Regions from separate parts of the Thioalkalivibrio sulfidiphilus HL-EbGr7 genome, predicted to be linked through region 1. Evidence: riboswitches for the same ligand, from Rfam matches in the RefSeq annotation. Region 1 holds a riboswitch; the other holds the start of a gene.
The links. Region 1 has a riboswitch for cyclic di-GMP ahead of TGR7_RS05670 (hypothetical protein). Riboswitches for the same ligand answer to the same signal wherever they lie in the genome.

Region 1 (14,538 bases):
AACATCCCTGCGGACTACATCAAGATCGACGGTGGATTCGTGCGCGACATGCACGAGAACGAGATGCACCAGGCCATCGTGGAGGCGATCAACCGCATCGGCCACGTGGCCGGACTGAGGACCATTGCGGAGTTCGTGGAGACGGAAGGGGTACGCCAGCGTCTGGCGCAACTGGGGGTGGATTATGCCCAGGGATACGGCATCGCCCGGCCCAGACCATTGCCGCACATCGCCCGGCAACCCTGAGCACTTGAGCTTCACGACCCGGAGAAGATCTGCGGGCGACAGCCGCCCGGGATCAGAAACCCCCGCGCCTCTGCTCGCCATTTGATGGCGGGCGGTTCGGGTACGGCCAGCGGGGACTGACCACGCCCAGGGACATGACGAACTTCAGACCGTCCTCCACGGACATGTCCAGCTCCACCACCTCGTCCCGGGGCACCAGGATGATGAAACCGGAGGTGGGGTTGGGCGTGGTGGGCACGAACACCGTCACCACCTCCTTGCTGGTGCGCGACTGCACCTCCCCCACCCCCACGCCGGTCTGGAAACCCAACGTCCAGATCCCCTTGCGCGGGTACTCGATCATCAGCACCTTGCGGAAGGAATCCCCGCCCGCCCCCAGCAGGGTCTCCATCACCTGCTTGACCGCCGAGTAGATGCTGCGCACCAGGGGAATGCGCTGCAGCACGCTCTCCCACAGGTCCACCAGCTTGCGGCCCAGCAGGTTGGCGGTGACCAGGCCTGTGACCAGCAGGATCACCGCCGCCAGCACCACCCCCAGGCCCGGGATCTTGAAGCCGAACAGGGCCTCGGGACGCCAGGCCGGGGGCAACAGCAGCAGGCTGTTGTCCATCAGGTCCACCAGGAACTTCACCACGAAGAAGGTGATGACCAGGGGCACCCAGACCACCAGACCGGTGATCAGGTACTTGCGCAGGGTGTGAAGCATCGGCCGGAGGACCCGGGCGGATCAGCTGGAAGTGGTGCCGCAAGCAGTAGTACCACAGCCGCCGCTGCCACAGGCCGGTGCCGAGGCCTTGCTTTCGCCGCCGCCATCCTTGAGGTTGCGCTGGTTCTTGCTCTTGAAGTCGGTCTCGTACCAGCCGCCGCCGCCGAGGCGGAAACCCGCCGCGGAGATCAGCTTGGACAGCTCCGGCTTGCCGCACTCGGGGCAGTCCCTGAGCGGTTCATCGCTGAACTTCTGGATGGCTTCGAGCCGATGACCACAGGCAGCGCATTCGTATTCGTAGATGGGCATTTTCAATCCCTCATCAAATCGGTCAATATTAAGAACCGATTATATGGGTGCGGTCCCGGGAAATTCCAATACTCCCTCCGCACCAAATTCACCCGAACACCAGGGAGTCCCCCATGGCGGACAAGATCGTCATCATGCTGCTCAACCTCAACCCGGACGTGCCCGGCACCCTGGGCGCCCCCTTCTTCCAGGCCACGGTGGCCGCCGCCATGGACCTGGAGGTGGAGATCTACTTCGCCGCCCGCACCACCCGGCTGCTGATCAAGGGCTATGCCGAGCAGATCCACCCCGGCGAGGCCAAGGAGAAGTCCGTGTACAGCTTCATGCAGGACGCCCACGAGGCCGGTGTGAAGTTCTACGCCTGCGCCGGCGCCATGGCGGAGCACGACCTCACACAGGAAAACGCCATCCCGGAACTGGACGGCATCCGCGGCGGCGGCGCCTTCGTGGGCGAGATCGTCGAGGACAACGTGGTCACCCTCACGTATTGAGCGTGAGGGCCTGCCCCTTACCCTCAACAGTTCACTTCCCACTTCCCAATTCACACTTCCCACTTCACCGTGAAACCCATCCTCATCACCGGCTGCTCCAGCGGCATCGGCCATTGCGTCGCCCGGGGTCTCAAGGACCGGGGTTACCGGGTGTTCGCCACCGCCCGCAAGGCGGAGGACGTGGACCGCCTGGCGGCCGAGGGCTTCGAGGCACTGCGACTGGACCTGGATGACAGCGCGAGCATCGCCGCCACCGTGGACACCGTGCTGGAACGCACCGGCGGCCGGCTCTATGGCCTGTTCAACAACGGCGCCTACGGCCAGCCGGGGGCGGTGGAGGACCTGACCCGGGCGGTGCTGCGGGCGCAGCTGGAGACCAACCTGCTGGGCTGGCTGGAGCTGACCAACCGGGTGCTGCCGGTGATGCGCGCAGCGGGCGAGGGGCGCATCATCCAGAACAGCTCCGTGCTGGGCCTGGTGGCCCTGCCGTTTCGCGGCGCCTACAACTGCTCCAAGTTCGCGCTGGAGGGGCTCACCGACACCCTGCGCCTGGAGCTGCAGGGTTCCGGCGTGCACGTGAGCCTGGTGGAGCCCGGCCCCATCGAGAGCCGCTTCCGGGCCAATGCGCATGCGGCATTCCAGAAGAACATCGACCGGGAACACAGCGTGTTCCGGGAACGCTACGCCGCCGCCGAACGGCGGCTCACCAGGCAGGGCCCCGCCGCCCCCTTCACCCTGCCCCCGGAGGCGGTGCTGAAGAAGGTCATCCACGCCCTGGAAAGCCCCCGCCCCCGGGCCCGCTACTACGTCACCTTCCCCACCTACCTGTTCGGCACCCTGCGCCGCCTGCTGCCCGCCGCCTGGCTGGACCGGGTGCTGTTGGCGGTTTCACGGCGGGAGAATCGGTGAACGGCCGGGGAAGAGTTGCCGCAGAGGCGCGGAGGCGCAGAGAAATGCAATGGACAGGATGAACAGGATTTTTCAGGATTGACAGAATCATAGCTTGGGCTTGAGTACCCTTATTTGAGGCGCTGCAAACCCTCTTTCAATCCTGTAAATCATGTAAATCCTGTCCAATTATTTTTCCCTCTGCGCCTCCGCGCCTCTGCGGCAGATGTCCAGCTCCTCGCAGATCGCCCGGGCCACCGTCGTCACCGCATCCGCGACGGCAGGCGAGAGGCTGGTGCCGTCATCGGTGGATTGGGGTTCGATGCCGTAGATGACGAGGCCAGGCGGCAACTCGCCCAAGGCGCGGGCCAGCTCCACGGCCTCGGCCAGGCCCAGGCCGTGGGAGGAATGGCGGGGGGTGCTCGGCAGAGGCTGATCGACCGTCAACCGCAGGATCGCGCCGGGTGTTCCCCCCGTGACCACGGCATCCACCAGGATCACCCGGTCGAAGCCCGCCCAGCACTGCATCAGTTCCGCCGGTTCTCCGCCGCACTTGGCCACCTGGATACCCGGCGTGCCCGCCAGGACCTGCACCACCGCCGCGCCCACCCCGTCATCACCCCGCCAGGGATTGCCGATGCCGATCACCAGGGCGCGACTCATCCCCGTTCCACGGTGAGATCGAGAAAGTGGGTGGCGCAGGAGATGCAGGGGTCGTAGTTGCGAATGACCTGTTCGCAGCGGTGGCGCAGCTGGTCATCGGGCAGGTCCAGATTATCCTGCACGAAGCCGTGCAGGTCCGCCTCGATGCTGGGCTGGTTCACCGAGGTGGGGGCGACGATCTTGGCGTCCCGGATGATGCCTGCCTCGTCCAGGGTGTAGCGGTGGTAGCAGATGCCCCGGGGCGCCTCGGTGGCACCGTAGCCGGTGCCCGCGCGGGGCGTCATGTCCACCGCCGGCCGGGCCGGGGCCTGGTAGGCATCCACCAGGCGCAGGGCCTCCTCGAAGGCGAAGGCGATCTCCACCATGCGCACCAGGATGCTCTTGAAGGGGTTGCGGCACACGGCCCCGAGTCCGGCCTTCTCCGCCAGGGCCGCGGCGCGGGGGGTGAGCCGCTCCCGGTTGAGGGCAAAGCGGGCCAGAGGACCCAGGCAGGCGGGGCGCCCCGTTTCGCTCAGGTGACTGTGCAGGGCGTTGGAGTGGATCACGTGGGTCTCGGTGAAGATCCGGTCGTAGTCCTCCACCGGCGCGTCGATGCCGCTGGTGGACCCAAGCCGTCCGTGCAGGATGGGGTACTCGTCCGGATGCACCAGGGACACGAATTCGTAGTCCATCTCGAAATCGGGAAAGTCCAGTCCTGCCAGGAAGTCCAGGGCCTCGGCGCTGGCCTCGAGTCCCCAGGCCAGGTCCTCGCGCAGGGCCGCCGCCTCCGCCGGCGTGGGTGCGCGGTAGAAGCCGCCCACCTTGAGGTTCACCGGATGCACCTCCCGGCCGCCCACCAGGCGCATGAGCGCATTGCCGATCTTCTTGATGCGCAGGGCGTTGCGCACCAGTTCCGGGTGATCCCGCGCCATGGTGATGCCGTCCGGGTAGCCGAGGAAATCCGGCAGGTGCAGCATGAACACGTGCAGGCCGTGGCTTTCGATCCACTCGCCGCAGTAGATCAGCCGGCGCAGGTCCTCCAGGGCCGGGTCCAGGCTCACCCCGCAGACCTGCTCAATGGCCTGGGAGGCGCCCATCTGGTAGGCCACCGGGCAGATGCCGCAGATGCGCGCGGTGATGTCCGGGGCCTCGCGAAAATCCCGGCCGATGAGAAAACCTTCGAAGAAGCGCGGCGGCTCGTAGATCCTGAGCTTCACCTCCGCCACCCGCTCGCCCTCGGTGCGCACGTACAGGGCGCCCTCGCCCTCCACCCGGGCCAGGGCGTTGACCTCAATGGTCCGGGTCTGACTCATGGCGCAGGCTCTCCTCGCGGAAGGGATTGGCGTTGGCGTTGAAGGTGCGATAGATGCGCAGCAGCTGCCCACGGTCCATGCCCAGCTGCGAAAGCTGCGCCGACAGGGCCGGCGCATTGGGGGTCTCCTTGGGACCGAAGCAGCCGTAGCAGCCCCGGTGACAACCGGGACACAGGGCGCCGCAGCCGGCCTGGGTCACCGGGCCCAGGCAGGGGGTGCCGTGGGCCACCATGACGCACACGTGCCCGGCCCGCTTGCACTCCTCGCACACGCTCGAAGCGGGAATCTGCGGGCGCCGGCCGTAGAGGAAGGCGTTGATCACCTCCAGCAGCTGGCCCTTGTCGACGGGACAGCCGCGCAGCTCGAAATCCACCGGCACGTGGGCGGCGATGGGGTCGGAGGTGGCCAGTGTCTGGATCCAGTCGGGGCGGGCATAGACCTGGCGGGTGAAGGCCTCCACATCGGCGAAGTTGCGCAGGGCCTGGATGCCCCCGGAGGTGGCGCAGGCGCCGATGGTGACCAGGTGCCTGGAGGCCCGGCGGATCTCGCGGATGCGTTCGGCGTCCTCCGGGGTGGTGATGGAACCCTCCACCAGGGACAGGTCCCAGGGGCCCTCCACCCGGGCGCTGCTGGCCTCGGGGAAATGGGCAATGCGGATGGTGTCGGCCAGGGCCAGCAGTGCGTCCTCGCAGTCCAGCAGGGTGAGCTGGCAGCCGTCGCAGGAGGCGAACTTCCAGACCGCGAGCGTGGGGCGTTGGACTCTCATAGCTCGTGCACCCGGAAGGCCGGCTCCATGACCGGGTAGGGAAACACCGGGCCGTCCCGGCAGACGAAATGGGGGCCGATCTGGCAGTGGCCGCAGAAACCCAGGGCGCAGCGCATGCTGCGTTCCATGGAGACGAAGGTGCGCTCCGGGGCCACGCCGCGCCGATGCAGGGACAGGGCCGAGAAGCGCATCATCACCTCCGGGCCGCAGACCATGGCCAGCGCATTGCGGCCGTCGAAGCCACCCCGGTCGATGAGCTGGGTGACCACGCCCACGTCCCCCTTCCAGTCGGCGGTGCCCCGGTCCACGGTGACCCGCACATCCAGGTCGGCACGGGCCTGCCACTGGGCCAGTTCGTCGCGAAAGATCAGGTCCCGGGGCGAGCGCGCGCCGTAGCAGATCAGCACGCGGCCGAAGGCCTCGCGCCGGGCCAGCACCGCGTGGATCACCGGGCGCAGGGGCGCCAGACCGATACCGCCCGCGGCCAGCACCAGGTCACGCCCCTCGGCCGCTTCCACCGGCCAGGCGCTGCCGAAGGGGCCGCGCACGCCCACCACGTCGCCGGCGCGAAGCCCCTGCATGGTGCGGGTGACGCTGCCCACGGCGCGGATGGTGTGCACCAGGCTGCCGTCATCGCCCGTGGCGCTCACGGAGATGGCCACCTCACCCACGCCGAACAGGTAGAGCATGTTGAACTGTCCCGGACGGACCTCGGGGGCCACGCCGGACTCGGGCCGCAGGCGCCAGGTGAATACCTCGCCATCGGCCACCTCCCGGCGCACGTCCAGGATGCGCCAGGGCGCCGGGGCCATGGGTTCAGGGATCTGCCGCTCAGCCGCCGAGACCGACATCGCCGCCTCCGTAGATGTCCATGGCCTGCAGCCGCGCCGCCTGCAGGCGCTGCACGATCAGCGCCGCGAAACGCTGGTACAGGGCATAGCCCAGCACCGGGTCCCGGTCCATGCAGGCATGCAGGGCCGGGGCGTCGAAATGCACCGCGTGGGTCTCCTCCAGGGCGCGGGCGCTGTAGTGCCAGCGGTAGGGCGGCATCAGCCAGGACCAGCCCAGCACCTCGCCCTGTCCCAGGGTCATGAAGACCTCGGCGCGGCGACCGGGCAGCCGGCTCTCCAGGGCCACCCGCCCGCTGCGGATGAGATAAAAGGCTGCCGCCTCCTCGTGTTCCCGGAACAGGGTTTCATCCGCCCGAAAGGTCCTCAGGGAGGCGCCGGCGGCGAGAAGCCGCATGTCCGCCTCGCGCAGTCCCTCGAAGAAGGGCTGGTCCTTGAGGATCTCCAGGAGCTCGTTCATGTGCCCTGCCCTCCTGCCTTGCCCTGGGCGGTGGCGCGGATGGCGGCCACCTCCTCGGTGATGTCGATGCCCACGGGACACCAGGTGATGCAGCGCCCGCAGCCCACGCAGCCGGAACTGCCGAACTGCGTGTGCCAGGTGGAGAGCTTGTGGGTGAGCCATTGGCGATAGCGGGCCGCCACGGTGCTGCGGTGGGGACCGCCGATCATGTAGGAGTGTTCACCGTTGAAACAAGAATCCCAGAGTCGCACCCGCTCCGAGGCATTGCCCTCCAGGTCCGGCAGTTCCTCCATCTGGGCACAGAAACAGGTGGGGCAGACCAGGGTGCAATTGGCGCAGGAGAGGCAGCGCTCGGCGGTCTGCGCCCAGCGGGGGTGTTCCAGGGCCCCGGCAAGCACCTCCCGGGCATCGCCGGGCATGGTGCGTCCCATGTGCTTCGGGGCCTCCTGCCAGATCCGTTCAGCGGCCGCGCGCTCCGCCTCGCTGGCATCCCGGTGATCGAGCCTGACGAGCATGGCCTCGCCGGCCTCGCTGCCCGCCTCGATCACCAGGAAGTGCATGCCCACGCCGATCACCTCGGTGAGACCCAGGTCGAAACCGGCATGGGCCCGCGGACCGGTACCCATGGAGGTACAGAAACAGGTGCCGCCCGGCTCGGCGCAGTTGACCGCCACCAGGAACACGCCCTCGCGACGGGCCCCGTAGGCCCGGTCCCTGACAGACTGCTCCAGGAACACCCGGTCCTGGATGCCGATGGCCGCCAGTTCGCAGGGCCGTACGCCGATGAAGGCGCGCCGGGGCGGGGCGGGCTCGCCGGGCTGCGTTTCAAAGCCCCCGTCCTCGCGACGCAGCACCCGCACCAGGGTCTCCCGGGGCGGAAACAGGTATTTCTTCCAGGAATGGGGGCCGACCACGTAGCCGAACAGGGCCTGGTCGTCGCGCTGGTGGAGTCGGTAATGGCCGGGGCCATGCTCGTCGCCCCAACCGGCGGGCAGGTCGTTAAGACCCTGAAGACGGTCGTAGACAATGGCGCCCTCGCGCCGGGTGGGGCCGACCACCTCGTAGCCGTCATCGGACAGCAGCCGGATGAGGGATTCCATCTCCTCGGGGGCCATTACGCGCAAGTCACACCTCCCGGGCTGGCGTGGAGTCGATGACTGATTTCAAGGAAACCATAGAGGATGGCTTCAAGGGGCGTCAACGCGGGGGCTGAGCATGCAGAACACAATCGGCTTCGCCCCGATTGAATTCGGGGCAGTCCTGAGCAGATAAAACGAGGGAATCGGGCGTCCTGAAGATTCAGCGTTTCCAGTGCGCCACCAGACCACCCAGGCAGCGGCGGCTCAGTTGGCAGTCGTCGCGCCTGCACTGGTAGCGCACCTCGGTACCAAAACAGGGGGTGTCACCATTGGCCACCTGCAGGCGGCGGATCTCCGCGCCACTCATCAGGTAGGGATTGAGAAAGCGAATATTGTGCGTCTCGACGGCGGGTGTCTCGGCGCTGGGGTTCTGGTTCAGGCGCATCGTGGGCGTCTCCTCATCCTTGTCGTTTGCTCAAGTATGGACGCTGCCCATGAAGCTTCCTTGACCACGATCAAAAAAGCTGGCGTGTCATGGAATATTCACTGCTACTTGTGCAGCGCAGCATCCCTTCCGAATCCATGGACAACCCCGGATTTGCCACCTCGCCTGCCGCACCCAGCAGCGGCCACTCAGCCGGTCTGTGGCTGAATCGACGTCCACTCTCGATATCCGGTAGCGATCGGCAGACGGCCTGCCCGTCTGCCGTGAGGCCCGTCACGGCGAGTCCGGGGACCCTCCCGGCATAATGCGACCGACTAGCCCGCATATCTCACCACCCTTCTACTGCGGCCGCCGATCTGCTCGCTGTGACGGGGCGTGCTCACTCCAGCCGGCTTGACGTAGTCTCGGCTACGCCGGCGCCGTCTTCCGCTCCGCGCGCCCCGTCACAGCGGCATCTCGACGCCCTCGCTACGAACGGTGGTGAGATTTGCGGGCTAGGCCAACGGATACAGGAGTGCCATCGGCAGAAAGTCCCGATCGTTAAACGACAAGGGCATACCCGACCGAAAGGCGGGGACGCAAAACCACCGGTCTACGGCAAACGCCACGACAGCGGAGTTACCGAAATGACGACATACCATGCCAAGCGTGGCCCTGTGGGCGCGCGCTTCTCAGAACACGCCCCGCGCTCGGTCCTGGCTTGCCACGACGTCTCCGGGCAATACCCCACGCATCCGCGAGATGCTGTGCATCCCGCCAGTCCGGCCGACGCACCGGCCGCATCCAGGGGCAAGCCTCTTGCCGTGGCGCTGCACGCCAGTCTCGCACTGCTGCTCACCGTGACCCTTGCAATGCCAGGGCACGGCCAGGCCCAGACTGCCACTGATGAGCAGAGCCTGGAGACCAGCACCAGCCCCGGCCGTGGCAACGGCAATGGCAGGGTCAAGGACAGCGACGACGGCGGTAAAACCAACAACGGACGCGGCAACAACAAGGTCAGCAACGACCCGGAGCCCGAGCCCGAACCGGAGCCTCAACCCGAGCCCGAACCGGAACCCCAGCCCGAGCCAGAGCCGGAACCCCAGCCCGAGCCCGAACCGGAACCTCAGCCCGAGCCCGAACCGGAACCCCAGCCCGAGCCCGAACCGGAACCTCAGCCCGAGCCCGAACCGGAACCTCAGCCCGAGCCCGAACCCGTGGTCGAACTCAACACCTGGTACGTGGTTGTGCAGGCCATCGATGGGCAGGGACAGGAAAGCCCTGATTCCAATGAGGCCTCGGGCGATCTCGCCTCGGGTGAACATGTCACCCTGAGCTGGGAGGCACCGAACATGACCCTGGATGGCGCGTGCACCACCGTCGACAGCTACCTGGTGAAACTCGGCACGGCGCCAGGCGACTACAGCTATTCCCTGAACGTGCAGAGCAATGCGCTGGGTCTGTACTGCCGTGCCACGGGCAGCAATGCCTGCGGCAGCACCTACACCTGCGAACTACAGATGCAGGTGCCCGCCATCTGAGGCCATCGGCATCGAACCAAAGCGCCGGGTTCCATCCCTGGGACCCGGCGCTTTTTTATGAACATCGACCCGAAGGATCCGCGCCAGATGCACCTCCGGCGCCGAGCACACCCGCGTCTTCGCACAAACATCGAACGCACGTCACAGTCCGTGCGTATGGCTTGAGACACGCACATCCCGGGTTCACGTGTGAGCCCCGTCACCGTTCACGAAATTGGTCGATGAATGGCGTGCAAAGCCGGATTCACGGCACGCGCCCCGTGAAGGGCATCACGGCTCTCGACCAGCGCACTCCACATACTTCACGCCACGGGTCATCAGGGAATCGGATGACATCCATTCACGCCCTTCCCTCGCGGGATGGCGGAACGACACAAGGACAGGCCCAACACGCGTTAAGAAAAAAAGCTCATCGAAAGGGCATACCCGACCGAAAGGCGGGGACGCAAAACCACCGGTCTACGGCTTCGGCCATGACAGCGGAGTTACCGAAATGACGAAGACGATGTTTTCGGGTGGCCGTGATGCCGCCGCATGTTTCAACGCGCGATCGAATGACACGCCCATTGCCGCGTGCTACTGCCATGGCATTGCGTCCCATCCGTCCGGAACGATCTCCACGACGCTTCTGCGCGCACTGGCCACCGGCTTTCTGGGCATTGCCCTGCTGTCGGGCTGTGTCGAGGAAGACGTCGCTAATCAGGTCAGCAACAGCGACCCGCAGACGGAAGAGGCACCGTCGCAATCCAGCCCCGGCATGACTCCGACGCCACCCCCGTCCCAGCCGGAGCCGGAGCCACAACCTGATCCCGTGCCGGAGCCGATCACCGAACCGGATCCGATCCCCGATCCGGAACCCGCGCCTTCACCTGAGCCCGAGCCTGAGCCCGAACCTGCGCCCGCGCCGGCCCCTGAACCGGAACCGGAACCCGTCGTGCAGTTGAACACCTGGTATGTGGCCGTGCAGGCCATCGATGACCTGGGACAGGAGAGCCCGGATTCCAACGAGGCATCAGGGGATCTGGCCTCCGGGTCGGTGGTGACGCTGGCCTGGACCGCACCGAACATGACCCTGGATGGCGCCTGCACCTTCGTGGACAGCTACCGGATCAAACTGGGTACCGCCTCGGGCAGCTACAGCCACTCGGTGTCAGTGAACGTGCCTTCACAGGGCCTGACCTGCACCGGCACGGGCAGCAACAACTGCGGCAGCGTGGAAACCTGCGAGACGCAGCTGGTCATTCCGTGAGTTGGCTGGGGGAGTGGTTGTGAGGTGTGGGGTCGATCCCCACACCTCATCGCCTTACTGACGCTTGTAGGCCGAGAAGTCGAACTTGCCGCTGGTCATGTCATCCCAGAGATCCGACTGCACCACCGCCAGCAGCTTGAACAGGCGACGTAGTTCCTCATCCTCCATGAAGCCCTGCTTCGGCGATGCCTTGAGCGCCTCCACCAGCAGCCCCGCCTGGTCCCGGGACATGTCCAGGATATTCAGTCCCTCTTCACCCATTTCCACTTTCATGACGATTCTCGCTGTTGATTGATGACTGCTGGCCCTGGAAGCTCGCGGGGTCGCGCGGCTCGCAGGTTCCGACATCGCATTCGCTGACAGTGGGCGGGCCGGCCATGCCCGCCTCACACCTCACGCATCACGTCTGACGATTACGCCTCACGCACCAGATGCTGACGGTTGCGGATGTAGCTGTAGTAGAGCACCGGGATCACCACCAGGGTCAGCACCGTGGACACCAGGATGCCGAAGATCAGCGAGATGGCCAGACCGCTGAAGATCGGATCGTCGATGATGAAACCCGCACCCACCATGGCGGCCAGTCCCGTCAGCACGATGGGCTTGGCGCGTACGGCGGCGGCACGGATCACCGCATCCTCGCAGGCCGCACCGCGACGAAGCTCGTCGTTGATGAAATCCACCAGCAGGATGGAGTTGCGCACGATGATGCCCGCCAGCGCGATCATGCCGATCATGGAGGTGGCCGTGAACTTGGCGTCCATGAACAGGGCATCCATGAGCGCATGTCCCGGCATCACGCCGATCACCGTCAGCGGGATGGGCGCCATGATGATGAGCGGCACCATGTAGGAACGGAACTGGGCCACCACCAGCAGGTAGATGAGCACCAGGCCCACGGAGTAGGCGATGCCCATGTCCCGGAAGGTCTCGTAGGTCACCTGCCACTCGCCGTCCCACTTGAGGCTGTAGAAGTAGGGATCGTCCGGCTGGGAGATGAAGAACTGCTCGATGGTCTGACCGAAGGCCAGGGGCATCTCCCGGATCTGGAAGAACATGTCGAACATGCCGTACAGCGGACTGTCCAGCTCGCCGGCCATGTCGCCCATGACGTAGACCACCGGCAGCAGGTCCTTGTGGTGAATGGAATGCTCACGGGTGGTCTCGACCACGTTCACCAGTTCCGAGATGGGCACCAGGGCGCCGGACTGGGAACGCACCTTGAGCGAGAGCACCGACTCGATGTGCGCCTTGTCCGCCACGTCGAATTCCAGACGCACGGGCACGGCGTATTTCACGTTCACGCCGTAGAGATAACTCACGTCCTCACCGCCCAGCACCGTGTCCACGGCGCTGACCACGGACTGCTGGGAGACACCCAGCAGCGCCGCCTTCTGGCGGTCCACCTCCAGGATCAGTCGCGGACCGGGATACTCGACACTGTCATCCACATCGACGATACCCTCGGTGGACTCGAACACCTCACGGATGCGCCTGGCGACCTCGATCTGGCCGTCGTAGTCCAGGCCGTAGATCTCGGCCACGATGGGCGAGAGCACGGGCGGACCCGGGGGCACCTCCACCACCTTCACCGAGGCGTTGTAGCGGGCTGCGATCTCGCGCAGCGGGTCGCGCACGGACAGGGCCACGTCATGGCTCTTGCGGTCCCGCTGCTTGGCATCCACCAGGTTCACCTGGATGTCACCCATGTGGGCACCCTCGCGCAGGTAGTACTGGCGCACCAGGCCGTTGAAGTTGATGGGCGAGGCGGTGCCGGCGTAGATCTGGTAGTCGGTCACCTCGGGCACGGTGGCGAGAAACGCGCCCATCTCGTGCAGCGCACGGTTGGTCTGCTCAAGACTCGTCCCCTCGGGCATGTCCAGCACCACCTGGAACTCGGACTTGTCGTCGAAGGGCAGCATCTTGAGCACCACCGCCTGGAAGTAGGCCAGCGACACGGAGGCCAGGATCAGCACGACCATGGCCCCGTACAGGCCCCAGCGGCGCGTGCGTGCCTTCTCGCCGCGCACGAACGGACCCATGCTGCGCTCCGAGAGGCGCATCAGCCAGCCGCTGCCCTCTTCCCCGTGGCCCTGCCCGCCGCTGGCCGGTCCATGGGCCTCGGCCTGGCGGCGCAGGAACTTGTAGGTCATCCACGGGGTGACCACGTACGCCACGGCCAGGGAGATGAGCATACCCATGCTGGCGTTGATGGGGATGGGGCTCATGTAGGGCCCCATGAGGCCGGTCACGAAAGCCATGGGCAGCAGGGCCGCGATCACCGTGAAGGTGGCCAGGATGGTGGGACCGCCCACCTCGTCCACCGCCAGGGGGATGGCCTCCAGCAGCTTCTTCTTGCCCATCTGCATGTGCCGGTGAATGTTCTCCACCACCACGATGGCATCGTCCACCAGGATGCCGATGGAGAAGATCAGCGCGAACAGGGACACCCGGTTGAGGGTGAAGCCGTAGGCCCAGGAGGCGAACAGGGTGATGGCCAGCGTGATCACCACCGCGGCGCCGACGATGATCGCCTCGCGCCAGCCCAGTGCCAGCCACACCAGGATCACCACCGAGGCGGTGGCGAAGATGAGCTTCTGGATCAGGGTCTTGGCCTTGTCGTCGGCGGTCTGGCCGTAGTTGCGGGTGATGGTGGTGTGCACGCCCTCGGGGATGTAGGTGCCGCGCAGCTGTTCCAGCCGCTCCATCAGCTTGTCGGCGATGTCCACGGCGTTGGTGCCGGGCTTCTTGGCGATGGCCAGGGTGACCGCCGGGTGGGTCAGACCCGGCACACCGTCGCCGGCCGCGCCGGCGCCGAAGCGCACGTAGTTATCCGGCGGCGCCGGACCATGGCGGATGTCGGCCACGTCGGAGAGGTACACGGGCCGGCCGTCACGCACGCCCACCACCAGGCCGGCGATCTCGTCCGCGCTGGTGAGGAAGGTGCCCGCCTGCACCGGGATCTCCAGGTTGTCGCGCACCAGGGCACCGGCATCCCGGGAGAAGTTGCTGGCCTGCAGCGCCATGCGCAGCTCGTCGAGACCGATGCCGTAGCCGGAGATACGCTGGGGGTCCAGCACCACGTGCACCACGTGGTCGGGGCCGCCGATGGCGTAGATGTCCCGGGTGCCGGGCACGCGCTTGAGCTCCGCCTCGATGGCATGGGCCACCCGCAGCAGTTCATGACCGCCGCGGTCCTGGTCCTCGGTCCACAGGGTCACCGCCACGATGGGCACGTCGTCGATGCCCATGGGCTTGATGATGGGCTGGCCCACGCCCAGGCCCTGGGGCAGCCAGTCCTGGTTGGAGAAGATCTGGTTGTAGAGGCGCACGATGGCCGCGGTGCGGTCCTCGCCCACCTTGAACTGCACCGTGAGCACGGACATGCCCGGTCGGGACACCGAGTAGATATGCTCCAGGCCCTCGATCTCCGAGAGCACCTGCTCGGCGGGCGAGCTGACCAGCTGCGCCACTTCCCGGGCGGTGGCGCCGGGGAAGGGAATGAACACGTTGGCGAAGGTGACGTTGATCTGGGGCTCTTCCTCACGGGGCGTCACCATGATGGCGAACATCCCC
Region 2 (14,538 bases), 1.5 Mb from region 1:
AGGGTCATGGGCCAGAGTTGCCGGCCATTGGCCCGCAAGTGGCCAGGCTGGAAGCGCTCCCTCATTAACGGCCGGGATACACGGTGCAGTACCACCACGCTCAACACGACCAGGACGCACGCGGTCAGGAGATGACCGCGGCCCGCAAACAGTATCTGGCCATCCAGAAACACCCTGCCCACCAGATCGGCTGCCGGATGGTTGGCCGCCGCCAGCAGGCCAAGACACCAGCCCAGCAGGATCATGACACCGAAGACCTCGTTACCGGCCTGTCCCCGGCTCATCAGCCCCTTGAGTCCACCCGCAAGCAGCGAGGCGATCATCGCCGACAGCAGCATGGGCCAGTGAATGATGGCTCCGATCACGCCACCGGCACCGGCCACATGGGCATAACCCAGGGTAGCCAGCCACTCACCGCGCAGGCGCAGCCAACATCCCAGCAGGGCCGCCAGCGGCGCCAGGAGCAGGCCCGTCAGGAAGGCCTCGCGGAACAGGGGATCCCAGGGCAAGGCCATGGCGGGACTCATGCGCCAACCCCCGCCGGCATCACCTCCAGGACGCGATCGCAAACTGCTCCCAGGAAGCGCTCATCGTGACTCACGACCACCAGTCCGCGCCCGTTGTGTCGGGACTTCAGAATCTCCGTCAGACTGCCCAGGGCCTCAGGGTCCAGGTGGTTGGTAGGTTCATCCAGCAGCACCAGGCTGGCGTTGCCGCCCAGGCAGGCCCAGACCTGAAGCAACTGGTGCTGACCGCCACTGAGGGTATCCAGACGCCGTCCCAGCAAAGACTGGAGCGACCCGGGCACAGGCAGCGACCGGGCCTCGCAGATCCGCAACAGGTCGTGCCCGGTCAGGGGGCATTCCGCTGCCCGTTCCGGTTGCTGGGCCAGGAATGTCATGGCGACGCCGGGTTTACGCCAGATCGTGCCGGCAAAACGGCGTGCACCTGCCGTCATGGCCTTGAGCAGGGTGGACTTGCCGGCACCATTGGGGCCGGCAAGTCCCAGGCACTCGCCAGGATGAAGTTCGAAAGTCACCGGCCGACACACCGGGGCTTCATAGCCGGCCACCAGGTCCCGCACCGTCAGCAGGGGCGCACCCTCCTCAGGGTTACTCAAAGGGAGCCACCCAGCTTTCCATCAGACGCAAGTAGTCATCGAGGCCCCCGTCCACAGGTGGCTCCAGTGACAGCACATGCACCGGCCAGCCCAGGTGACGATGCAGAAAGGCTCCGCCCCTCCCGGGCTGGTAAGCGGCATGGAGTACACGTCCTTCCTGACCCTGCAGTCGCTCCACCAGTGCCCGCAGGTGTCGGGCGGTGGGTGGCACGCCGGGCACCGGCTCCAGATAACCAAGCCCCTTCACCGGCAGCCAGTCACGCAAATAGTCCAGGTCCTCGTGATAGGCCACAAAACCCTGGCCGGGCTCGATACGCGCAGCCAGGGCCGCGGCATGGGCGCGCAGACCTGCGGAGACCTGTTCCGAGCGTGCCTGAAGGACCCCGGCATGTTCGGGTCTCAACGCACCCAACCGTTCACCCAGGGCCAGGGACAACTCTGCCATCCGCAGGGGATCCAGATTGAAGTGCGGATTACCCTCGGCGTGGACGTGTCCCACGTTGGGCCCCTCCACGGTGATGGAGGGACGCAGGCCCAGATGGTCGGCGGCCCGGAACCGCCCCAGCCTGCCCGTGTTGATGACGGGATTGGCGGCGCCGCTGACTGCCGCAGGCAACCAGCCTTCCTCCAGACCGGCACCCACCTCCAAGAGCAGATCCGCCCGGCGCAACAGGGCCATGAAACTGGGCCGGGCATCCAGGTAGTGGGGATCTCGATCCGCAGGCGCGAGCACCCTGACCTCCACCAGGTCTCCACCCACCTCCCTGGCCAGCACGCCGAGGCTCGGTGTAGTTGCCACCACCTGAAGCGGTTGCGGTTGCGCCTGGACCGGATTGACGGGCAACAGGACCAGGCCAAGCAGGAAAAGCAAAGCCCCTTGGATGGGTCTTGAACACATCACGATACCTCCTTGGGGAAGTGGAAATACCTGCGCCACCGCCCTCGCGGACGGTGGCGCAGGTTCACGGATCAGAAGCGATGGGCCCCGTGGGCACCCAGGGCGACGTTCAACTGCAGCATGAAGTCGAGCCCCCGTTCGCGCCCGTCTTCTTCGGCGAAGTCGTTGTGATTGAGCTGGGCACGCAGGAACACCGGCTCGATGGGACGGAAGGTGACCATGGCCGAATATCGATAGGAGGCATCCAGGCTGCTACCCGCGCCACGACCGATCTCATTGGTCAGCCCCAGGGCCTCGGCGCGCACTCCGGCCTCCCAGCGGGGCGCGAACCCGTACACGCCCTGCAGGTAGAGACCGTCCTGCTTGTTCTTGAAGCTTTGCTCGTTGCTTACGGTCAGACCGTCGAAACTCACGTCGCGTCGATCCACATCAATCACCCGGTAAAAGTACTCACCTTGCAGGCGCCAGTTGCCGTGGCCGTAACTGCCACCGGCGTCATACTTGTAGACCGCGTCCAGGCCCGCAAACCAGGCCGTGCCGTTCCAGTCTTCAAATCGCGTGGAGTGGAGATCTGTCTCCTGATAACTACGGCTGTAACCGCCGGAGACGCCGAATTGCGCCGCATGATCCGCGCCCAGGTCGGGAGCGAACTTGGCAAAGGCGGTGATCAGGCGCGGGCCGGACACATCCTCGAGGATACGCTCGGTGCCATTCAGGGCATCCTGGCCGCCAAGATAGTTGGCCACGCCGGCGGTCTCTCCCTGGAGCAGCTCCACACCCAGCAGGGTATAGGTCTGTGTTGGGGCAAGCCAGGTGGCCTGCACGCCGATCTCCTGCAGTCCATGGTCCCCGAACAGGAATTCATTCACCAGGGGACGATCCACGAAATCCCAGGCATGGGGATGGCGGCTGTTGATGTAGCCCACATCCGAGAGGAACTTGCCGGCCTTGGCCTGAAAGCCCGCCGGGAGGCTGCGGGTGCGTACATAGGCCTCCTCCACCTCCACGTGATGCTCGTCGAAGCCCAGGTTGAGCACACCGTCCATGAAGTCTCCGAGCCGGGCCTCGACGATCAGCTCGGAGTGTCCCAGGTTGAAACCTTCCTCGTAGCCATGACCATGATCGTCTCCATGGTCATGGCCGTGATCGTGGCCGGCGAAACCCGCTGGGTCCCGGTGGCCCCGGCTCAGCTCGTTGAAATAGACGCCGTCCAGGATCAGGGACAGGCTCAAGTCCGGCGCTTCCTGGGCCTGGGTGAACAGCGGTGCGGCCACGGTCAGGGCAGCGACACCGGAAACGAAACGGCGGGACAGGGCGCGGGGCATGACAGACCTCCTTCAAGGATGGGGCGGAAATTTATGGACGTTATAACATAACATTTTATGCACCTAAACCCCTCGGAGTGCAGCGCCATCACCCGGATCGGCTGCGGGGTCGATTGACAGGACCCCGGACAACCGGTACGAAGGTTGGCCATGGAACATGAACACAACCACGATGCCTGCATCGACGAGGCCCTGGCCCGGGCGGACCAGATCTGCGCCAAGCGCGGGGTCAAGCTCACGCCCCTGCGCCGCCAGGTGCTGGAGGAGATCTGGCAGAGCCACGAGGCGGTCAAGGCCTACGACCTGATCCGTCAGCTCAGCTCCGCGGATCACACGGTCAAGCCGCCCACGGTCTACCGGGCCCTGGACTTCCTGCTGGAACAGGGGCTCATCCACCGCATCGAGAGCCTCAACGGCTTCGTGGGCTGCGACCGCCCCCACAAGCGGCATCAATCCCAGCTGTTCATCTGCAGGGCCTGCGGACAGGTGAGTGAGTGCGGCGACGACAGCGTCAGCCGCGCCCTGGACCGGGAGGCGGAACGTCAGGGCTTTCTGGTGGAGGAGCGCATCGTCGAGGTGCGCGGGCTGTGTGCCCGCTGCCAGACCCAAGACAAGGTCAACTGATGCCCACGGAATACGTTCGTTTCGAGAACGCCCAGGGCATCGAACTGGCGGGCAAGCTGGAGATTCCTTCCACCCTCCCCCGCACCTGGGCCGTCTACGCCCACTGTTTCACCTGCTCCAAGGACAGCCTGGCCGCGGTGCGCGTCAGTCGCGGCCTGGCGGAACGGGGCATCGGCGTGCTGCGCTTCGACTTCACCGGCATCGGCGAGAGCGGCGGGGAGTTCGAGAAGAGTCATTTCAGCGCCAACGTGGCGGACATCCTGAGCGCCTGTGGCTGGATGGCCTCCCGGGATCGGGCGCCGGCCCTGCTCATCGGCCACAGCCTGGGAGGCGCCGCCGTCCTGGCCGCCGCCGGCGAGATCGACTCGGTGCGCGCCGCGGTCACCATCGCCGCCCCCAGCGAACCGGCCCACATCCGCCACCACTTCTCTGAACAGGTGGATGAGATCCGCAGGGACGGTGCGGCCCGTGTGCAGATCGGCCCCTCGCAGCTGTGCATCACCCGGGACTTCCTCACCGATATCGAGGCCGCGAAACTGGATGACAAGGTGCGCACCCTGCGCTGCGCCCTGCTGGTCATGCACGCCCCTGGCGACCCGGTGGTGGAGATCCACCACGCCCGCCACCTGTTCCAGATCGCCCGTCACCCCAAGAGCTTCGTGTCCCTGGACGATATGGATCATTTGTTGACGGACGCAACCGATGCGGACTACGTAGCGGGCGTGATCGATGCGTGGTCAGCCAGGTACGTCAGTGGCCACATGTGAGCTTCGAGCTCAGCTCCAGCCACAACCGCTCGAAGGCCTGCGCACCCGGATCCCTGGGCGCATAGGCGCACAGGGGGGCGCGCCGTTGACCCATGGCCTCGATGCTGCTCAGGTAGGGGATCGCCGTGTCCAGCAGGGTGCGGATGTCCCGGGCCAGGGAGTCCGAGAGCTCCCGGTGCTGTCGTTTGCGCCGGTCCACCATGGACAGGAAGGGGTAGAGCTTGACCTCGCGGATATGCTCCTTGGCGAGCCAGCTCACCATCTGCGCGTAGGTGCGCACGGACAGGGGCGTGGGGATCGTGGGCGCGGCGATCAGATCGGCGGCGTGGAAGACGTTCTCGGTCACCAGGGAAAAGCTGGGCGGGCAGTCCAGGATCAGGAGATCGAAGTCGTCAGACAGTTCCGCGGCCAGTTCCCGTAGCCTGCGGCGGGGGTGCTCCGCCTTGCGCAGCATCAGGTCCAGGTTGCGGTTGTCGAAGTCAGCAGGCAGTGAGAACAGGCGTTCGTATGCGGTGGAACGCACGGAATCTGCCAGGTCGCCCTTGCCCTTCACGAGGCGCTTGATCGGGTCCTCCAGGCCGGGTTCCACGCCCAGGTACCAGGTGGCGGCCCCCTGCGGGTCCAGGTCCCAGAGCAGCACCCGGTGGCCGTATTCCGTGGCCAGGTAGGCCCGGTTGACGGCCGCGGCGGTCTTGCCCACGCCGCCTTTGAGGTTGTATAGCGCCACTGACTTCATGGAAGATTGGAAACCGATCCGTTGTTCGCCCGTGCAACGATACTGAACGGGCGCCGCGGCGGATGCAACGCAGGGGCCAGCGGTGCGCTCCTGCGCAGACAACCAATAAATACCGCAGACCATCAGGCATAAGGAGGCGTCATGAGTGATCCTGCCCACGTGATCACCCCGTTGGAGGCCGGTTCACTGTCCGGCCTTTTCATTGAACGGGTCCGCCGTTCCCCCAACGCGTTGGCCTATCGCCAGTTTGACATCGGCAAGAACGCCTGGGTGGAGAGCACCTGGAGCGAGGTGGCCACCGAGGTGGGCCGATGGCAGCAGGCCATGCTCAAGGAGGGCCTCAAGCCCGGCGACCGGGTGGCGATCATGCTGCGCAACTGCCGGGAATGGGTGGTGTTCGACCAGGCCTGTCTGGGGCTGGGCCTGATCACCGTGCCCCTGTACACCGACGACCGCCCCGAGAACATCGCCTACATCGTGCGCGAGGCCGATGTGAAGCTGATGGTGGTAGAGGGCCGCCTGCAGTGGAAGAAGATCCTGGAGGTGCGCGACCGCCTCGAAGGTCTCAGGCGCATCATCTCCGTGAACACCATCGAGCCGGATGACAAGCCCGACGACCCGCGCCTGGATTCCCTGTCCGACTGGCTGTTCGGCCTCAAGGGCGAGCTGCAGGCCCATGCCCTGGAGCCCGACGAGCTGGCTACCATCGTCTATACCTCGGGCACCACCGGCAAGCCCAAGGGCGTGATGCTCAGTCACCGCAACATCCTGTTCAACGCCCATGCCTCCAGCCGCTGCGCGGATCTCAACGAACAGGACCTGTTCCTGTCCTTCCTGCCCCTGTCCCACACCCTGGAGCGCACCGCGGGCTACTACATGCCCATGATGGTGGGCGCCGCCGTGGCCTACGCCCGTTCCATCCAGACACTGGCCGATGATCTGGCCACCGTGCGGCCCACGGTGCTGATCTCCGTGCCGCGCATCTACGAGCGGGTCTACGGACGTATCAATGCCGGGCTGAAGGAGAAGTCTCTCTTGGCCCGCAAGCTGTTCATGACCACCGTGGATGTGGGCTGGCGTCGCTTCGAGCACAGCCAGGGCCGCGCCGGCTGGCATCCCAAGCTGCTGCTCTGGCCGCTGCTGGAGAAGCTGGTGGCCAGCAAGGTGCTGGCGCGTCTGGGCGGGCGCCTGCGCTACGCCGTGTGCGGCGGTGCCCCCCTGCCGCCGCCCATTGCGCGATTCTTCATCGGCCTGGGTCTGCCCGTGTTCCACGGTTACGGCATGACCGAGTCGAGCCCGGTGGTGAGCGTAAATCGTCCCGACGACAACGTCCCGGCGAGCATCGGCAAACCCCTGCCCGGTGTGGAGGTGAAGATCGGTGACAAGGACGAGCTGCTGACCCGCAGTCCTTCCGTGATGCTCGGCTACTGGAACAACGAGGAGGCCACCCGCGCGACCATCGACAGCGAGGGCTGGCTGCACAGCGGCGACAAGGCGCGCATGGACGAGACCGGGCACCTCTACATCACCGGGCGCATCAAGGAGATCATCGTGCTGGGCAATGGTGAGAAGGTGCCGCCCGCCGACATGGAGATGGCCATCGCCCTGGACCCGCTGTTCGACCAGGTCATGGTCATCGGCGAGGGCCGGCCCGCGCTCGCCGCCATCGTGGTGCTCAATCCCGAGGAATGGGCCGCCCTGGCAAAGGAACTGGACCTGGATCCCGAGAGCGAGGCGGATCTAAACGGCCGCTTCCTGGAGAAGACCCTGCGTACCCGCATCGCCAGGCAGCTCCATGAATTTCCCGGCTACGCCCAGGTGCGCAAGCTGATCGTCACCCTGGAGCCCTGGACGGTGGACGACGGCCTGCTCACGCCCACCCTCAAGATGAAGCGCGCACGCATCCTCGAGCGCTACAAGGACCAGGTCGAGGCCCTCTACGAAGGCTACACCGAGTGAGCGACACGCCCCGGGAGCCCTGCCTGCGCCTGCCCGCGGCCGCCGCGCCCACCAACGCGGGAGGTGACATCTTCGGCGGCTGGATCATGGCCCAGATGGACATCGCCGGCAGCATCCCGGCGGTGCGCCGTGCCCGGGGGCGGGTGGTCACCGCCGCCGTGGAAGCCATGCATTTCAGAAGGCCCGTGCAGCGGGGCGACATGGTGAGCCTGTACGCCGAAGTGCTCACGGAGGGCCGCAGTTCCATGACCGTAGCCGTGGAGGTGTGCGTGGAGCGCAACCCCTATGAACCCGAGATCCTGACCGTCGCCGATGGGCGGCTGGTCTACGTGGCAGTGGATGCCGATGGCAAGCCCCGGCCCCTGCCGGGTGCATGACGACGACAATAAAACCAACGACACAGCGGGAGAGAAATCCATGCAGCATCGCCTGAACAAGACCACCCTGGCCTGGGCCGTGGGTCTGGCCCTGGGCGCCGCCCCCGGCGCCCTGCTGGCCGCCGGCTTCTACATCCAGGAGCAGAGCGTCAGCGGTCTGGGCCGCGCCTTCGCCGGTGAGGCGGCCATCGCCTCGGATGCCAGTACCATCTATTTCAATCCGGCGGGCATGACCAGGCTCAAGGCGCCCGAGTTTCAGGCGGCGGTGCATCTGCTGGTGCCGAAGTCGACGGTGACCAATAGCGATTCCAGGGCGATCACCCCGGGTACAGGTGGAAATCCGCTGCCCTATGAAGGCGGAAGCGGGGGCAACCCCTACGAGCCGAGCCCCGTTCCCAACCTGTTTTACGCGCGCCCGCTGAACGAGCAGACCTGGTTCGGCCTGGGGATCACGGCGCCTTTCGGGCTGGCGAATGAGTACGACCGGAATTTCTTTGCCCGCTATGACTCCACCGAGACCTCACTCAAGGTCATCGACATCGCACCGAGCATCGCATACCAGTTGAACGACCGGGTTTCCATCGGCGGCGGCATCAATATCCAGTATGCCGATGCGACCCTGAAAAACGCGCTTCCTGATCCGACGCGCGTCGGGGGGCCTTCCGTGGATACCGATGGTGAGTTCGCACTGAGCGGTGACAGTTGGGATTACGGTTTCAATATCGGGCTTCTCGTGGACCTGAGTGACGACACCCGGATAGGCGTCCATTATCGCCAGGGAATCACTCACACCCTCGAGGGTACTGCGACAACCCGTCTGCCTTTCGGCCTCGGTGGCACGTCGGTATCGCAGGGTGGCGAGGCAGACCTCAAGTTGCCCGACATGGTGTCAGTGGGCTTGTCGCACAGATTCACGGATCGCTGGACCGGTCTGGCCCAGTACACCTGGTTCAACTGGTCCAACTTCGATGAGATCGCCGTGAAGCTGGCATCGGGTGATCATCCGGATCCGGTCCGACAGAACTACAAGAACAGCTGGGCACTGGCCCTGGGGGCTGAATACCAGCTGGATGATCGCTGGACGCTGCGCGGAGGCATCCAGTACGACACGACACCAACGCAGGATGGGTTCCGAACCACCCGCACGCCCGATGGCGATCGCACCTGGTTCTCTGCGGGTGCCAGCTATGAACGGGATAGCCGTCTCGGCTTCGACCTTGCCTACACCTACATTGATGTGGCCAAGGAGTCGCTGAATCTGGATCGTGAGTTCTACGATGGTTTGCCTTTTGCCTCGTCTGTCCAGTTGAGAGGCACCACCGAAGGCCACGTCCACATCCTTGCCGCGGCCCTGCGCTACCGGTTCTGAGGCTCCTCACCATACCTGGCCTGCAACTGGGCCAGGTGTCTTGCATACAGTTCCCAGATCCGGGGCGCCATGGCGCCCCGGCTTCCGGGATAGGTCAGGCGCATGGGATCGAAGCGGGTGAGCCGCTCGGTCTCGGTCAGGCGCAGCACGCCATCGATGACGTGGAAGATCAGCACGTGGGTGCCATCGCCGCGCGGCAGTGCGGCGCCCACGATGCCCGTGTCGTTGAGGCCCGGGCTGTTGCGCGCATCGCCGTCCTCCCCGGGCGGGCGGATCAGTGTCCCCACCAGTTCACGTACCGCGTCGGCGCAGGCCAGGCATATCTCGTCAGCCGCCGTGCCCGGCTCCCGGTTTACCTCGGACTCTATATCCGCATCTTCAAGAAACAGTTCCAGCTCGGCCACGGACTGGGCATTGCGTGCGCCGTTGGGCAGCAGCCGGGGTACCGCGTCGCCGCAGGAGGGGCAGGTCCAGCGGGCCACTCGTGGGCCGGCGAGCAGGTCGCTGTGCTTTGAATCGGTCATCGGGCGTAATGATGGATCTTGTCTAAACTTTAAAGGTTTGGCCGGTCATCTGATGGCCCTGATTCTCAATGTGCCAACTGGGGTGCACCGATTCAAGCCGATGGCGACATGAGCAGCGAAACCTTTCCCGCCCTGATGATCCATGAAGACCGCCTCGCCCCGGGACGGGTCGAGTTGTGCCGCTTGTCCCGGGCGGAACTCATGGACGGGGAGGTGGAGATCGCCGTCGAGTATTCCAGCCTCAACTACAAGGACGCCCTGGCCATCACCGGGGGCGCACGCATCCTGCGTCACTCACCCCTGGTGGGCGGCATCGATGCCGCCGGGCGCGTGGTGGAATCAGGCCAGACGGGTCTGCCCGTCGGTACGCCGGTGCTGGTGACCGGCTGTGGGCTGGGGGAACTGCACCACGGCGGCTACGCCGCTCGCCTGCGCGTGCCGGCGGACTGGATCATCCCGATTCCCGAGGGACTGGACACCCGCGAGGCCATGCTGCTGGGCACGGCGGGGCTCACCGCCGCCCTGGCGCTCAGCCGGCTTGAGGACAACCGCCAGTCGGTTGAGGCGGGTCCCATGCTGGTCACCGGGGCCAGCGGCGGGGTCGGCGCGCTGGCGGTGTCCCTGCTGGCGGCCCGGGGCTTCGAGGTGGTGGCGCTCACCGGCAAGCCGGAACTGACGGACTGGCTGATGGGCCTGGGGGCGAGCCGTGTGCTGGACCGCGCCGCCTTCAGGCCCGGCAGGCGACCCCTGGAGAAGGCCCAGTGGGGCGGGGTGGTGGACACCGTGGGGGGCGAGTTGCTGGGAACACTCACGCGGGGCGTACGTCCCTGGGGGAACATCGTCTCCATCGGCCTGGCCGGCGGCGCCGACCTGCACACCACCGTGATGCCCTTCATCCTGCGGGGCGTGAGCCTGCTGGGCGTGACCTCCGCGAACTGCCCCCGGGACCAGCGCCTGCACCTCTGGCAGCGTCTCGCCAGCGACCTGCGCCCGTCGGATCTGGCGGCCCTGCACACGCGCACCGTGGGCCTGGCGGAACTGGTGGAGGTGAGTGAGCAGATGCTGGGCGGTCGGACATACGGGCGAACGCTGGTCGAGATCACAGCCAGTGGCTGATTACAGTGGCAAGTGGCAAGTGGCAAGGGACTTCAAAAGCCGTTTTCCTTGCCACTTGCTACTTGAGACTGACCACTAAAAAAGCGGCCCTTTCAGGCCGCTTCAAAAAACCCCTGGGTGGAGGTCGGTCGTCATGCTCAGTATCGGAAGTTCATCTCCACCATCACCCCGCCATCGCCGGCCGGGTAGACCATGGCCCGGTTGCGCGGCTCCTGGGCGCTGATGCGCAGTTCCCGCGTGTAGTAGGCGGGCTGGGAGTAGGAACTTCTGAGGATTTGCTGGCCGAAGGCCTGTTCGCGGGCGAAGTCCTGATTCAGGGCCGCGGTGGTTTGGGTCAGGGGCCCGTAGGCGTCCTCGTCTCCGTGGCTGGAGAACGGCAGGGAGATCAGAGTCGCGAGGATGGCCGCCGATGCGGCGACCCGGAGGATCTGCCGGCTTTGAACCGGCCTGGCGCATGAGGCTGCGCAATGTGTTGTCTGGTGTGCCATGGTGGGCAACCCCGCTGTCTTGGATGTTCCGTGAGACCGGTGGCTTTGCGTCCCCGCCTTTCGACGGGTTTGCCTTTGTCCTGTGATCCAGATCGCATCTGGCCACGACTGTGATTCTGGTCAAGGAGCGGGTGCGGGTTTGAGGGTTTCATCACATCCTGCGGGCCCTTTCGTCGGTGCAAAGAGGCCGTTTGTCATCGCCCCATCTCGAGCGACGTGTCAGCAAGGTCAGGTACCTGGTTGAAAGCGGGGGGATAAATGCCACCGGGTTTGCGCTAATCCCGGCGGCGCCGTGGTCACAGCTGTTTGCCGACCCAGACCACGCCTTCGTCCCCGGGCCGGACCCTCGTCGAGAAGCCCAGGCGCTTCACCAGGGCCAGCATGTTGCTGTTGCTGGACAGCACCTCCCCTTCCATCAGGGTCAGGTTCCGGGACCGCGCCACCTGCATCAGGCTTTGCATCAGGTGGGTGCCGATGCCCTTGCCCTGCCAGTCATCCGCCACCACCAGGGCGAACTCGCAGCTGCGCTGGTCCGGATTGGCGGTATAGCGGCCCACCGCCACCTGCAGTTCGGCACCGTCCTGGTCCAGGGTGGCGATGAAAGCCATCTCCCGGTCGTAGTCGATCTGGGTGAAGCGCACCAGCATCTGGGGGGTGAGTTCATGCAGGGCCTGCATGAAGCGGAAATAGCGGGATTCGTCCGAGAGCCCGCGCACGAAGGCCTGCTCGATCTGGGCATCCTCGGGGCGGATCGGGCGGATGGTGATGGGGGTGCCGTCGGGCAGTTGCCAGTGGCTCACCAGGCTGGACGGATAGGGGTGGATGGCCATGTGGGCGTAGGGGTCCGCCTCGGCGGGCGGAAAGGCCACGCCGATCCGCGCATCGACCGCCGCCAGCCCGTGCTCGTCCACGATCAAGGGGTTGATGTCCATTTCCACCACCTGGGGCAGTTCGCACACCATCTCGGAGATGCGCAGCAGGACCCGCTCCAGGGCGGCGGCGTCCACCGCGGGCATGTGGCGGAAGCGCGCCAGCAGCCGCGCCACCCGAGTGCGGCTGATCATGTTGCGGATGATGGTCTCGTTGAGCGGCGGCAGGGCCACGGCCCGGTCCTGCATCACCTCCATCGAGGTGCCGCCGGAGCCGAAGCTGATCACCGGGCCGAACACCGGGTCGCGCAGCACACCCACCATCAGCTCCCGTCCATAGTGGCTGCGGTACATACGCTCCAGGGTCACGCCCTCGATCAGCGCGTCGGGCTGGGCCTCCCGGGCCGCCTGGAGCATCTCCTGGAAGTGCCTGCGCACCGCCTCCGCGCCGGTGATGTTCAGACGCACGCCGCCCACGTCCGACTTGTGGGTGATGTCCGGCGAGGCGATCTTCATGGCCAGCGGGTAGCCCAGGGTGCTGGCCGCCACCAGGGCCTCGGCGGGAGTGCGTGCCAGCAGGGTCTGGGTCACGGGGATGCGGAAGGCGGACAGCACCGCCTTGGCCTCCAGGCTGCCCAGCACCTTGCGTCCCTCGGCCAGCACGCCCTCGATGATCAGTCGCGCGCCCTCCACGTCGGCGGGGCTGCGGTCGCTCAGGGGGCCGGGCACCTGCAACAGCAGGCGCTGGTTGCGCTCATACGCGGTGAGGTAGGCGAAGGCCTCCACCGAGGCCTCCGGGGTGGGGAAGTGGGGCAGGCCCGCCTCGCTGAAGCGCTTGCGCGCGGCGCTCACCTGCTTGCCGCCCATCCAGCAGGCCAGCACCGGCTTGCCCGGGCCGCTTTTGTCCTGTGCCTGCACCGCGCCGATGAGTTCCTCCGCCACCCCGTCCGGATCGGTCATGGCCTGGGGGGTAAGCATGGTGAGGATCCCGTCCACGTGCGGGTCCTCCAGGCACGCACCCAGCGCCGCGCGGTAGCGGCCGGCGTCCGCATCGCCCAGCAGGTCCAGGGGGTTGCCGTGGGACCACTGGGCCGGGAGGGTGGCGTCCAGGTGCTTGAGGGTGGACGGGGCCAGGGGCGCCATGGCCACGTCCAGTTCCACCGCCCGGTCGGTGGCCATCACCCCGGGGCCGCCGGCGTTGGTGATGATGGCCAGGCGATTGCCGCGTACGCGTGGTGCGGTGGACAGCAGGCGGGCGGCGGAGAACAGCTGCTGCACGGTCTGGGCGCGTACCGCGCCGGCCCGTTCCAGGGCGGCGTCGAACACGTCGTCGGCCCCCACCAGGGCACCGGTGTGGGACATGGCGGCCCGGGAGCCCTCCTCGTGACGGCCGGCCTTGATGACGATCACCGGTTTCATGCGCGCCGCCGCCCGCAGGCCGCTCATGAAACGCCGCGCGTGGCGGATGCCCTCCACGTACAGCAGGATGCTGTGGGTCTCGGCGTCCAGGGCCAGGAAGTCCAGCACGTCGCCGAAGTCCACGTCCGCCGCGTCGCCCAGGGAGGCCACCAGGGAGAAGCCGATGCGCTGGTCCTCGGCCCAGTCCAGGATGGCGGTGCAGATGGCGCCGGACTGGGACACCAGGGCCAGGTGGCCGGGCAGGGCGGTGTTGCGGCTGAAGGTGGCGTTGATCTTGTGCTTGGGCCGGATCACGCCCAGGCAGTTGGGGCCGATGAGGCGAAGCCCGGTCTCCCGGGCCGCCTCCAGCATGGCCGCCTGCAGGCGTTGCCCCTGGGAGCCCGCCTCGGCGAAACCCGCCGACATGACGATCGCCCCGGCCACCCCGGCCTCGCCGCACTGGCGCACGATGCCCGGCACCGTCTCGGCAGGTGTGGCAATCACGGCCAGCTCCGGCGGCCGCTCGATGGCGGCCACGTCCGGGTAGGCCCTCATGCCCATGATCTTCGGGTGGTTCGGATTGACCGGATGCAGGGCCCCCTCGTAACCGATGGCGCGCAGGTTGCGCATCACCAGCCCGCCCACCGCCTCGGGCCGGTCGCTGGCGCCGATCACGGCGATGCCCCGGGCGGAGAGGATGCGGCGCAGGTAGTGGGGACCCATGGTGGCTCCGTGTCAGAGGTATCGGGCAGGTTTTCAGTGTTTCACGGCCATGTTGGCGTAATCAATCGTGCTGCATGCTGATTCCGGACAATGTGTTGGCCGATCGATGAGCTGATAATCTTGAAGCCTGTCCGTACGGACAGCGCCCCAGGCAAGTCCGGGATTTCCGGCCTTCCCCAGTTCCAGCCCGCAGCGGCCGAGGTGCGCCACGTATGAGTCTGTACTTCATCTCCCATCCGGCCTGT

Region 2: linked by a shared signal. The riboswitch ahead of TGR7_RS15360 (hypothetical protein) and the one ahead of TGR7_RS05670 (hypothetical protein) in region 1 are both predicted to bind cyclic di-GMP.

Annotation. Positions count from the first base shown of each region.
Region 1 is NC_011901.1:1,215,365-1,229,902, reverse strand. It holds gene TGR7_RS05730 (GGDEF domain-containing response regulator) at 1-246, shown strand, start outside; gene TGR7_RS05725 (DUF502 domain-containing protein) at 299-952, opposite strand; gene TGR7_RS05720 (FmdB family zinc ribbon protein) at 974-1,261, opposite strand; gene TGR7_RS05715 (DsrE family protein) at 1,375-1,752, shown strand; gene TGR7_RS05710 (SDR family oxidoreductase) at 1,822-2,661, shown strand; gene TGR7_RS05705 (hydrogenase maturation protease) at 2,830-3,303, opposite strand; gene TGR7_RS05700 (Ni/Fe hydrogenase subunit alpha) at 3,300-4,595, opposite strand; gene TGR7_RS05695 (NADH-quinone oxidoreductase subunit B family protein) at 4,573-5,361, opposite strand; gene TGR7_RS05690 (FAD/NAD(P)-binding protein) at 5,358-6,212, opposite strand; gene TGR7_RS05685 (cyclic nucleotide-binding domain-containing protein) at 6,193-6,669, opposite strand; gene TGR7_RS05680 (4Fe-4S dicluster domain-containing protein) at 6,666-7,784, opposite strand; gene TGR7_RS05675 (hypothetical protein) at 7,969-8,193, opposite strand; cyclic di-GMP riboswitch class I at 8,736-8,819, shown strand; gene TGR7_RS05670 (hypothetical protein) at 8,940-9,713, shown strand; cyclic di-GMP riboswitch class I at 10,123-10,206, shown strand; gene TGR7_RS17595 (hypothetical protein) at 10,207-10,962, shown strand; gene TGR7_RS05660 (hypothetical protein) at 11,017-11,235, opposite strand; gene TGR7_RS05655 (efflux RND transporter permease subunit) at 11,376-14,522, opposite strand.
Region 2 is NC_011901.1:3,197,375-3,211,912, forward strand. It holds gene TGR7_RS15300 (metal ABC transporter permease) at 1-515, opposite strand, end outside; gene TGR7_RS15305 (ATP-binding cassette domain-containing protein) at 524-1,120, opposite strand; gene TGR7_RS15310 (metal ABC transporter substrate-binding protein) at 1,113-2,018, opposite strand; gene TGR7_RS15315 (porin family protein) at 2,090-3,343, opposite strand; gene TGR7_RS15320 (transcriptional repressor) at 3,494-3,967, shown strand; gene TGR7_RS15325 (alpha/beta hydrolase family protein) at 3,967-4,734, shown strand; gene TGR7_RS15330 (ParA family protein) at 4,718-5,470, opposite strand; gene TGR7_RS15335 (AMP-dependent synthetase/ligase) at 5,612-7,429, shown strand; gene TGR7_RS15340 (acyl-CoA thioesterase) at 7,426-7,806, shown strand; gene TGR7_RS15345 (OmpP1/FadL family transporter) at 7,847-9,175, shown strand; gene TGR7_RS15350 (hypothetical protein) at 9,163-9,699, opposite strand; gene TGR7_RS15355 (YhdH/YhfP family quinone oxidoreductase) at 9,808-10,815, shown strand; gene TGR7_RS15360 (hypothetical protein) at 10,953-11,303, opposite strand; cyclic di-GMP riboswitch class I at 11,305-11,387, opposite strand; gene TGR7_RS15365 (bifunctional acetate--CoA ligase family protein/GNAT family N-acetyltransferase) at 11,600-14,293, opposite strand; gene TGR7_RS15370 (histone deacetylase family protein) at 14,506-14,538, shown strand, end outside.